4 regions of the Shewanella sp. MR-4 genome follow, and region 4 is predicted to be linked to each of the others. Evidence: predicted binding sites of a transcription regulator. Region 4 holds the regulator's gene; each other region holds the start of a gene.
The links. Region 4 encodes sigma-54, which starts transcription at its own class of promoters, with help from an activator protein. Its sites were predicted from a motif close to GTTGGCACGNNNNTNGNNT; they were not measured.

Region 1 (2,192 bases), 680 kb from region 4:
TGCAAAACGACCTTGATATGTTTAAGCTTTGGATCGTCACGGATCTCTGCCGTTAAGGTATAACCATCCATTTCCGGCATTTCAATATCAGAAATAATCAATGGAATTTCTTCGGCAACATTGTTCATTTCGGCAGCGATAGTCTTCAACTTATCCAATGCTTCGCGGCCATCTTTTGCCGTATCAATCTGTAAGTTTAACGACTCAAGTGCGCGAATAATTTGCTTACGAGCAACCGCAGAATCATCAATCACCATAATGTGATAATGTTGACTTCTATCGATTGTGAGTTGCTCATTTACTTCTTCACTGATCGCGGTTTTCACCGGGGAAATTTCATCTAAAATCTTTTCAACATCAAGGATTTCGACTAATTCTCCTTCAATTTCAGTCACTGCTGTTAAATAAGAATAACGGCCAGCACCTTGCGGTGGCGGCATAATGGCTTCCCAATTCATATTGATAATACGCTCAACTGAACTGACCAAGAAACCTTGTACGCTGCGGTTATATTCTGAAATGATGATAAAGCAATTTTCGGTACTCGCTAACGGACGTCCGCCAGTTGCAGCGCTCAAATCGATGACTGAGATAGTCGTTCCGCGAATATGGGCAACCCCCTTAACGTAGGGGTTAAGCTTAGGTAAAGCCGTTAATGGCGGGCACTGCAGAACCTCTTTTACTTTGAATACGTTAATCCCAAATCGCTGACGACCATTTAACTTAAATAGCAATAATTCTAGTCGGTTTTGACCTACGAGCTGGGTGCGTTTGTTGACTGAATCAAGAATACTCGACATAACTCTGCCTTGTTGTTCTGTTTATGTACGGCCCTAAAACTCGTTTGAGTATAGGCATATTAATTGCTTGCGTCTTGTCATCCATAACCATAGTTGAAACTGAGTCAAACTTCTGACACGAAATTTTGGCCTTAGCGACACAGAACAGTTTCACGTTTGATAAAAGTATAGGTGTATTCTGGCGTTACAAGCTAGTCTCTTCATTATGAAAGTAAATTTAGTCTATTTTTTGTGTGTTCTCGCATTATTTCTCGCCACGGCCGCCAATGCAGCGCCTGTGGTACCTAGCGTATCGGCGATATCCGAGCTCGCTAAAGCCCTTATTAATGAAAAGATTTCAGTACCATCGAATGCCAAAGTGGAAATTGCTCCACAACCCATAGATAAACGAACACTGCCAGCACAATGTGCTTCTCCCATCAAAGTTGAGCTGGCATCTGATCGGGAAATCAGCCGCAACAACACGGTAAAAGTCAGCTGTGATACACCCGACTTAGCCTATCCTTGGCAAATTTTTATGTCAGTTCGCGTCGATATCCTGTTCCCTGTTGTGGTCGCCAGCGAAACATTGGCACCGGGTGAATTAATCAACCCAAGTCAGGTTGAAATTCGTTATGTCGATCAAAACAGTTTACGCGGTATGCAATTTAGCGATACAAACCAAATTTCAGGTGTAAGGGTTAAACGCCGTGTCGCCAAACACTTCCCCATTTTTGCTAACAATCTTTGTTTTGTTTGTAAGAATGATTCAGTATCGATTTATGTTCGTTCCAGTAATTTTGTGCTAAAAACCGTGGGTGAAGCATTGCAAGATGGTAATATTGGTGACCAAATTAGGGTCAAAAATAGCAGCTCAAACAAGGAACTAGATGCTATAGTCACAGCCATTGGCGAAGTCGAAGTTAGAATGTAAAATAAGCTAAAGCTTTTCGATGGGCTGCCGATACCCCAGTTAAGAAATCCCGTATACACGACGCTGGAGCCTAAAATGGCAATTGATATTAGCAAATTTAACGCCGGAGCGGCCGCGCAAGTCCGTTCAAACAGTACTAAAAAGAGCAGCGAAAGCGAGCAATCGACTCAGGTTGCGGCTAAATCGACTCAACAAAAAGGTGACTCAGTTGTCATTACGGCTCAAGCTCAACAGCTACAAGGAGCTCAAACCAAAATGGCCAGTCTTCCAGAAGTCGACCAAAAGAAAGTAGCTGAAATCAAGCAAGCTATTGCCGAAGGTCGCTATAAAATTGATCCCGAAAAGTTGGCGGCCAACATTGCCAGCTTCGAAGCTGAATTGAATGACCTCAATAAAGAGTAACTATGACAGAAATAGCTAAACTGGTAGATCAACAACACGCCCATTTGGCTGTTCTTAAACAGATTATTCTCAAGGAA
Region 2 (2,192 bases), 680 kb from region 4:
GTTGACTCTTGGCTTCAGGAACAACGGAATTCCCAGGCAAACGGATCCCATCTAAAAAGGGATTACCCGTTGAAGTGCTCGTGGTATTGGTTGCCACCGTATTCGATTGAGTCTTAGTTTGAGTCGGCTGAGCCGAGGTCTGGCTAAGTTGATTAATGAGGCTCACAGCTTACCTCCTAAATAACGCATCTTATTTACCCATCCCAAGTGTTTGTTGCAGCATTGATTTTGCGGCTTCAGCGACTTGAACATTCATCTGATATGAGCGAGAGGCAGAGATCATATCCGCCATTTCTTCCATGACATTCACATTCGGCTTATAAATAAAACCATCCGCATCCGCCATGGGGTGATCCGGCGAATACTCTTTTAATAGGGGTTTATCACTCTCAACGATACCCTTCACCGCAACACCTTGAGAGGCTTGTTGCTGACTCTGCGCCTTGGCCATTTCAGCTTCAAAAATCGGATGACGAGAGCGGTAAGTTTTATCAATACTGCTAGAAACAGAATCGGCGTTAGCGATGTTACTCGCTGTGGTATTGAGCCTGACGGACTGGGCTGACATACCAGAGCCAGCCACATCAAAAATGCTAAATAAACTCATGATTAATCCCCTCTCAGCGCTTTTTTCATGCCGCTAAACTTACTGTCTAAAAATCCCAGAGACATTTGATATTCAAGGGCATTTTGCATAAATGCCGACTGTTCCTGTTGAATATCCACAGTATTGCCATCCCCAGTGTCAGGCTGATTCGGCACACGAAACTTCACATATTGTCCCGTTAATTGTGCAAGGCCAAAGTGCTGCTGCTCATCGCCTGTCATCTCCAGGCTATTGCGTTGCTGTTGCTGAGTTTTAGCAACATTTAAGGCCGCAGAAAAATCGACGTCACGGGCTTTATAATGTGGCGTATCGGCATTTGCGATATTGCTTGAAATCACTTCGGCACGCTCTGCACGTATCCCCAAAGTGAATTGATGCACACCGAGTGCCTTATCAAAATTAATCGCCATAAAATTGCCTCCATCGTGACTCTCACGGGAACAAAGCAATTCATGTGCCAAAAAGTGGTAACAAATAGAAATGTGTATAAACGAGGTATTTCGGGGTAAAAAATTACCGACTATTGTCGGTAATTTTTATTTAATATCATTAAATTAAGTCTTTTTCTGGTAATAGATGCCAGGGTTGCAACGTACCATATCAAACTCATCGGTCAGACCCGCTATCGATTCTGACGCACCGAGGAAAAGTATGCCCTTCGGGTTCAAAGCGGCAGCGAATTGCCGCAAAATTTTTGCTTTTGCCTCCGGGGCAAAATAAATCAGTACATTTCGGCAGAAAATGATGTCGAACTTGCCGAGTAAGGTGTAACTCTCAAGTAAGTTATGGGCGCGAAAATTGACTAAACGCTTAACATTATCTTTTACACGCATGTTGCCAGAGGGCAAAGCATCAAAAAACTGGCGCTTACGTTCCTCAGATAATCCGCGTGCCAATGCTAAACTGTCGTACTCGGCATTTTTGCAACGCTCCAACATAGAAGGCGAGAGATCGGTCGCCTGAATTGCGGCTCCCCCAGGTAAAGCTCCCGGTTTCTTCTGCTGATATTCTAATATGGTCATTGCCAACGAATAAGGCTCTTGGCCGGACGAGCAAGCCGCAGACCATATCTTTAATGGACGCCCCAACTTACTGTATTCAGGTAACAAAACATTATTCAGCAACTCAAAGGGATAACGGTCACGAAACCATAAGGTTTCATTGGTTGTCATAGCGTCGATCACTTCAGCCCGTAAGGCTCGCTCCGTTGGCTTCATCGAATGTTTTACTACATCGGATAACGAAGGCAGATTATATTTGCCCATCAAAGGAGCAAGGCGACTGCGCACTAGGTATTGTTTATTTTCCCCTAGTACGATGCCGCTGTGTTGTTCTAGGAACAACCTAAATTGATTATATTCGGCTTCAGCGAGTGATTTGTCAGGCACATTCACGTCCTAGATCCTATAGCAAGCACCCAAATAAGTGCCAACAATCATGTAATAAGGGCTAGATTATAGCGTAATACGCTATTAGGCACTAACCCACACTTTCACTACAAACTTAAATGCTTGTTCACTGCCGCTGCTAATTCATCGGGATTGAATTTGGCGATAAAGTCGTTGGCGCCCACTTTTTGTACCAT
Region 3 (2,192 bases), 710 kb from region 4:
GACACATTTATCGCCTTAGCGCCAATGTCTGTGGTACCAAGCTCTTTGGCATCTAAAATAGATTCACCCTCAATGGGTAAAATATGATTTTCGGGCGGTTTAACGAACTTTTCGGACCGCAGGCCAGTAAGTAAGGATGCATCTGCAATAGGACGCGAATCATCCACAGAGGCGCCTTGAGTATCCGCATCTTCCACAGTAGCTGCCGCAGTAAACGTATCAAGATCTGCAGGAAGCAATTGTTCCACACTGTCATCAACGGCATAAACATCGCCAGCCTTCGATTGTGAGGCTTGCTGTTGGGCGATCTGCGCTGAGCTCTGTGCCGAAATTTTTGCAACACTTTGTCCGGCTTGAGTTTGAGTTAATAGCTCTGTTTCTGCCGAATCAGCACCGCCATCAAGCTTTGAATTGCTAAGGCTCATTGTATTGGACTGAGCAAACTGAGCCAGCTCACCGGAAAAAGTGCCAACCACAGTAAGGTCTTCTGCTTTAGAAAGGTCATCGGCCAATACGGCGGAGGATGCAGAGTCTACGTCTTCCGTTGCCGTGATATCAGCCTCAAGCGGCAAAGACTCGCCCGGCGCTGCCGCTTTCTTCATCTCATTTGCCATACCAATCTGGGCGAAAATCAAGTTGATATCGGCGTCATCATCGGTATTGGTATCGTCAGTGCTGGCTTCCGCTTTGACTGTTTTGACGGCCACATCCTGAGACAATGGGGTTTTAGTCGAGGGGGATGATACGGATGTGACTGAAGCCAACGCTGCAGAAAAGTCTTCACTATTAGTATCTTGAGTCAATGCTTTACTTGAGCTAGCGCTATTTTTCGCACTTGACGCTAATAGGATATTGTTCATTTGTTGCATATCAGCTCCTAAACATTCGCCCGAAGACATAAAAAAGTAGGGCAAACGTCAATTTATGCGGCTTTGACCATCTCTGACATAAAGTAAGCAAATAAAGTGCCAATAAATAGAAATGGCTAATTCAAGTAGCAGTTAGATAGGATTATGAGTTCTTACGGCGAAAGAACTGCTGAGAAGCAAATTCATCGGTCATCTTTTGCTCTTTTTTCAACTCAAGTGCTTGGCGTTTTTTCTCTTTATTATCTAAGAGCAATTCAACCGCCTTACGTTTCTTTTGCTTGTCGAGCCAATGCTGCTGACGATAGTTTTTCTGCTTCTCACCATCGGCGACCACACGATTTTGTTGGGCAATGGCCTCATCGATTTGCCGAATAAAACGGTGGAATTGGTGATAATGGCTGGCGCTGATGGCTTGCCCCTGCTGAGACTGCATCTGCTTCATGTAGTCCAAGCGGTAATTGTTGAGTGCATCCAATTGATTTTGGCGCTTTTGACACTCTAGTTGCGCCGACTTTAGCAGCAGTGCGGCCTGCTCCTCTGCATCGAGGGCTAATTTCAATACCAGTAAGAGGGGATCGGCATTCGCCATAACAGTCTCGATTATTTACATTGCGCCGCGAGTTGCCCAAGCATGACTTGGCTATCGGCAAAACTAAAGGCATCACGCATCGTCTGCCGTAAGAAGGCATTCATCGCAGGTTGCAGGCGTATCGCGTTATCGATTCGCGGGTCGCTACCTTGGGCATAGGCGCCAATCGAAATCAGATCCTTATTCTGTTGATAGAGGGAATAAGTCTGCTTGACGCGGCGCATGGCTTCTAAGTGCTCGTTCGAAATCACCATTGGGGCCACACGGCTGATCGAAGCCTCAATATCTATTGCAGGATAATGCCCAGAATCCGCCAGCGAGCGAGATAGCACAATATGGCCGTCTAGGATCGCCCGTGAAGCATCGGCAATCGGATCCTGTTGATCGTCGCCCTCAGTCAACACAGTATAAAATGCGGTGATAGAACCTTGTCCTGGTCCACCATTACCCGCCCGTTCAACCAAACGCGGCAATTTAGCAAATACCGAAGGCGGATAACCTTTAGTTGCCGGCGGTTCACCTACGGCCAGAGCAATCTCACGCTGCGCTTGGGCGTAACGAGTCAGACTATCCATTAATAACAATACGTTATAGCCTAAATCACGAAAATACTCAGCGATACGAGTCGAGGTTTCACAGGCACGAAGGCGCATCAAGGGTGAGGTATCGGCGGGCGCCGCCACCACAACAGAGCGTGCTCTGCCCTTTTCACCGAGGATTTCTTCAATAAATTC
Region 4 (2,192 bases):
TCACCCATATTCGCGACAGCCAAGGCATGTCGTTATCGGGCGGTGAACGTCGCCGCGTCGAAATTGCCCGCGCCTTAGCGGCCAATCCAAAGTTTATTCTGCTCGATGAACCCTTCGCAGGTGTCGACCCGATTTCGGTTATCGACATCAAGAAAATCATCGAACAACTCAAGAGCCGAGGCCTTGGGGTACTGATCACAGACCACAATGTGCGCGAGACCTTAGACGTCTGTGAACATGCCTACATTGTCAGTCACGGTAATCTGATAGCCGAAGGAACTCCCGCAGAGATCTTAGACAATCAGCAAGTTAGGGCTGTGTACTTAGGTGAACAATTCAGGCTATAGTTACTTAAACAGAGCCAATTAGCCTTGAATTTTGGCTTAATAAGCGCCATCAATATGATAACAAGCGGCCTAAATTCACAATAATAACGTAGGGATCAGCGGTAACATGAAAGCGTCACTCCAGCTCAAACTGGGTCAACAGTTAACCATGACGCCACAACTTCAACAGGCCATTCGTCTGTTGCAATTGTCGTCATTGGAACTGCAGCAAGAGATCCAGCAAGCCTTAGACTCTAATCCTCTTCTCGAGCTGGAAGAGGAGCAATTTGACGCGCCTACCGAACGTAAGCAAGATATCGCCGATACCGACTTTAGCGAAACGACGGCTCAGCCACAGGAACAAGACAATTCCACCGTGGATATTGCCGAGTCGTTGACCAAAGAATCCCTGCCCGAAGAACTGCCCATGGACACCACTTGGGATGAAGTCTTTACCGCATCGCCAAACTCAGGTTCTGGTGCTAGCCGTGAAGATGATATGCCCTTTCAAGGGGAAACCAGTGAAGGCCTGTACGAACATTTAGAATGGCAGAAAAACCTTACGCCCTTCTCTGAAACCGATTTAGCCATCGCCACCGCAATTATTGATGCCATCGACGATCAGGGATATCTCACTCAAAGTACTGAAGATATCCTCGAGGCCATGGGCAATCCAGAGATAGAACTGGATGAAGTCGAAGCCGTGCTCAAGCGTATTCAACACTTCGACCCCGTTGGTGTCGCGGCAAAGGATTTAAGCGAATGTCTGCTTATCCAACTCTCCCATTTTTCGCCGGACACCCCACACCTCGAAAACGCCCGCATGCTGATCAAAGATCATTTAGATCTGATCGCTGCCCGCGACTTTAGATTATTAATGCGTAAGACCAAACTCAAAGAGGACGACTTAAGGGACAGCATAGCGCTGATCCAAACCTTAAACCCTCGCCCCGGTTTACTCATCACCCCTGTCGATGAAGAATATGTGATCCCCGATGTATCGGTATCGAAGAAAAACGGCCGTTGGGTGGTCGAATTAAACCCTGACTGCATGCCAAAAATCAATGTTAATCAGCAATATGCAGCCATGGCGCGCAGCACCAAAAGTCAGGCCGATAGCCAATTTATTCGCGGCCATCTGCAAGAGGCTAAATGGTTTATCAAAAGTCTTGAAAGCCGCAACGAAACACTGCTCAAGGTGGCAAACTGCATAGTGCAATATCAACAGGGTTTCTTCGAATACGGTGAAGAAGCCATGAAACCTATGGTCCTGAACGATATCGCCGAGGCGGTCGAGATGCATGAATCCACCATTTCACGGGTGACGACGCAAAAGTACATGCATACCCCAAAGGGACTTTTTGAACTAAAATATTTCTTCTCAAGCCACGTCGGGACTGATGATGGCGGTGAGTGCTCATCCACGGCAATCAGAGCCTTCATTAAGAAACTGGTTGCAGCGGAAAACCAGAAAAAACCATTAAGCGACAGCAAGATGGCGCAACTTCTGGCAGAACAGGGAATTAACGTTGCGCGCAGAACCATTGCGAAGTACCGAGAAGCGATGCTTATTCCCCCTTCCAATCAGCGTAAAAGTTTATAGCCTACAGTGGAAATCGGAGGACGTTTATATGCAAATAAACCTGAGTGGACACCATATCGAGATTACCGAATCGTTACGGGCATATGTTGAGGAAAAGTTTTCAAAACTTGAACGTCATTTCGAACAGATCAATAATGTGCACGTTGTGCTCAATGTTGAGAAAATGCAACAAATTGCCGAAGCGAGAATCAACCTCACCGGTGGTGAAGTCTTCGCGACTTCAGAGCATGCAGATATGTATGCTGCCATAGACGTCCTGATTG

Region 1: a site for sigma-54 is predicted at 851-869, ahead of flgA (flagellar basal body P-ring formation chaperone FlgA). Genes of this name have one in related genera too.
Region 2: a site for sigma-54 is predicted at 1,051-1,069, ahead of flgB (flagellar basal body rod protein FlgB). Genes of this name have one in related genera too.
Region 3: a site for sigma-54 is predicted at 955-973, ahead of SHEWMR4_RS06745 (flagellar hook-length control protein FliK). Genes of this name have one in related genera too.

The regions. Positions count from the first base shown of each region.
Region 1 covers NC_008321.1:1,463,116-1,465,307, reverse strand. Annotated here, with positions in the region: gene SHEWMR4_RS06600 (chemotaxis protein CheV) at 1-800, opposite strand, end outside; gene flgA (flagellar basal body P-ring formation chaperone FlgA) at 1,006-1,713, shown strand; gene flgM (flagellar biosynthesis anti-sigma factor FlgM) at 1,789-2,115, shown strand; gene SHEWMR4_RS06585 (flagella synthesis protein FlgN) at 2,118-2,192, shown strand, end outside.
Region 2 covers NC_008321.1:1,465,339-1,467,530, reverse strand. Annotated here, with positions in the region: gene flgD (flagellar hook assembly protein FlgD) at 1-166, opposite strand, end outside; gene flgC (flagellar basal body rod protein FlgC) at 191-607, opposite strand; gene flgB (flagellar basal body rod protein FlgB) at 610-1,017, opposite strand; gene SHEWMR4_RS06605 (CheR family methyltransferase) at 1,162-2,001, opposite strand; gene SHEWMR4_RS06600 (chemotaxis protein CheV) at 2,103-2,192, opposite strand, start outside.
Region 3 covers NC_008321.1:1,493,490-1,495,681, reverse strand. Annotated here, with positions in the region: gene SHEWMR4_RS06745 (flagellar hook-length control protein FliK) at 1-869, opposite strand, end outside; gene fliJ (flagellar export protein FliJ) at 1,012-1,458, opposite strand; gene fliI (flagellar protein export ATPase FliI) at 1,470-2,192, opposite strand, start outside.
Region 4 covers NC_008321.1:781,464-783,655, reverse strand. Annotated here, with positions in the region: gene lptB (LPS export ABC transporter ATP-binding protein) at 1-347, shown strand, start outside; gene SHEWMR4_RS03515 (RNA polymerase factor sigma-54) at 454-1,929, shown strand; gene hpf (ribosome hibernation promoting factor) at 1,958-2,192, shown strand, end outside.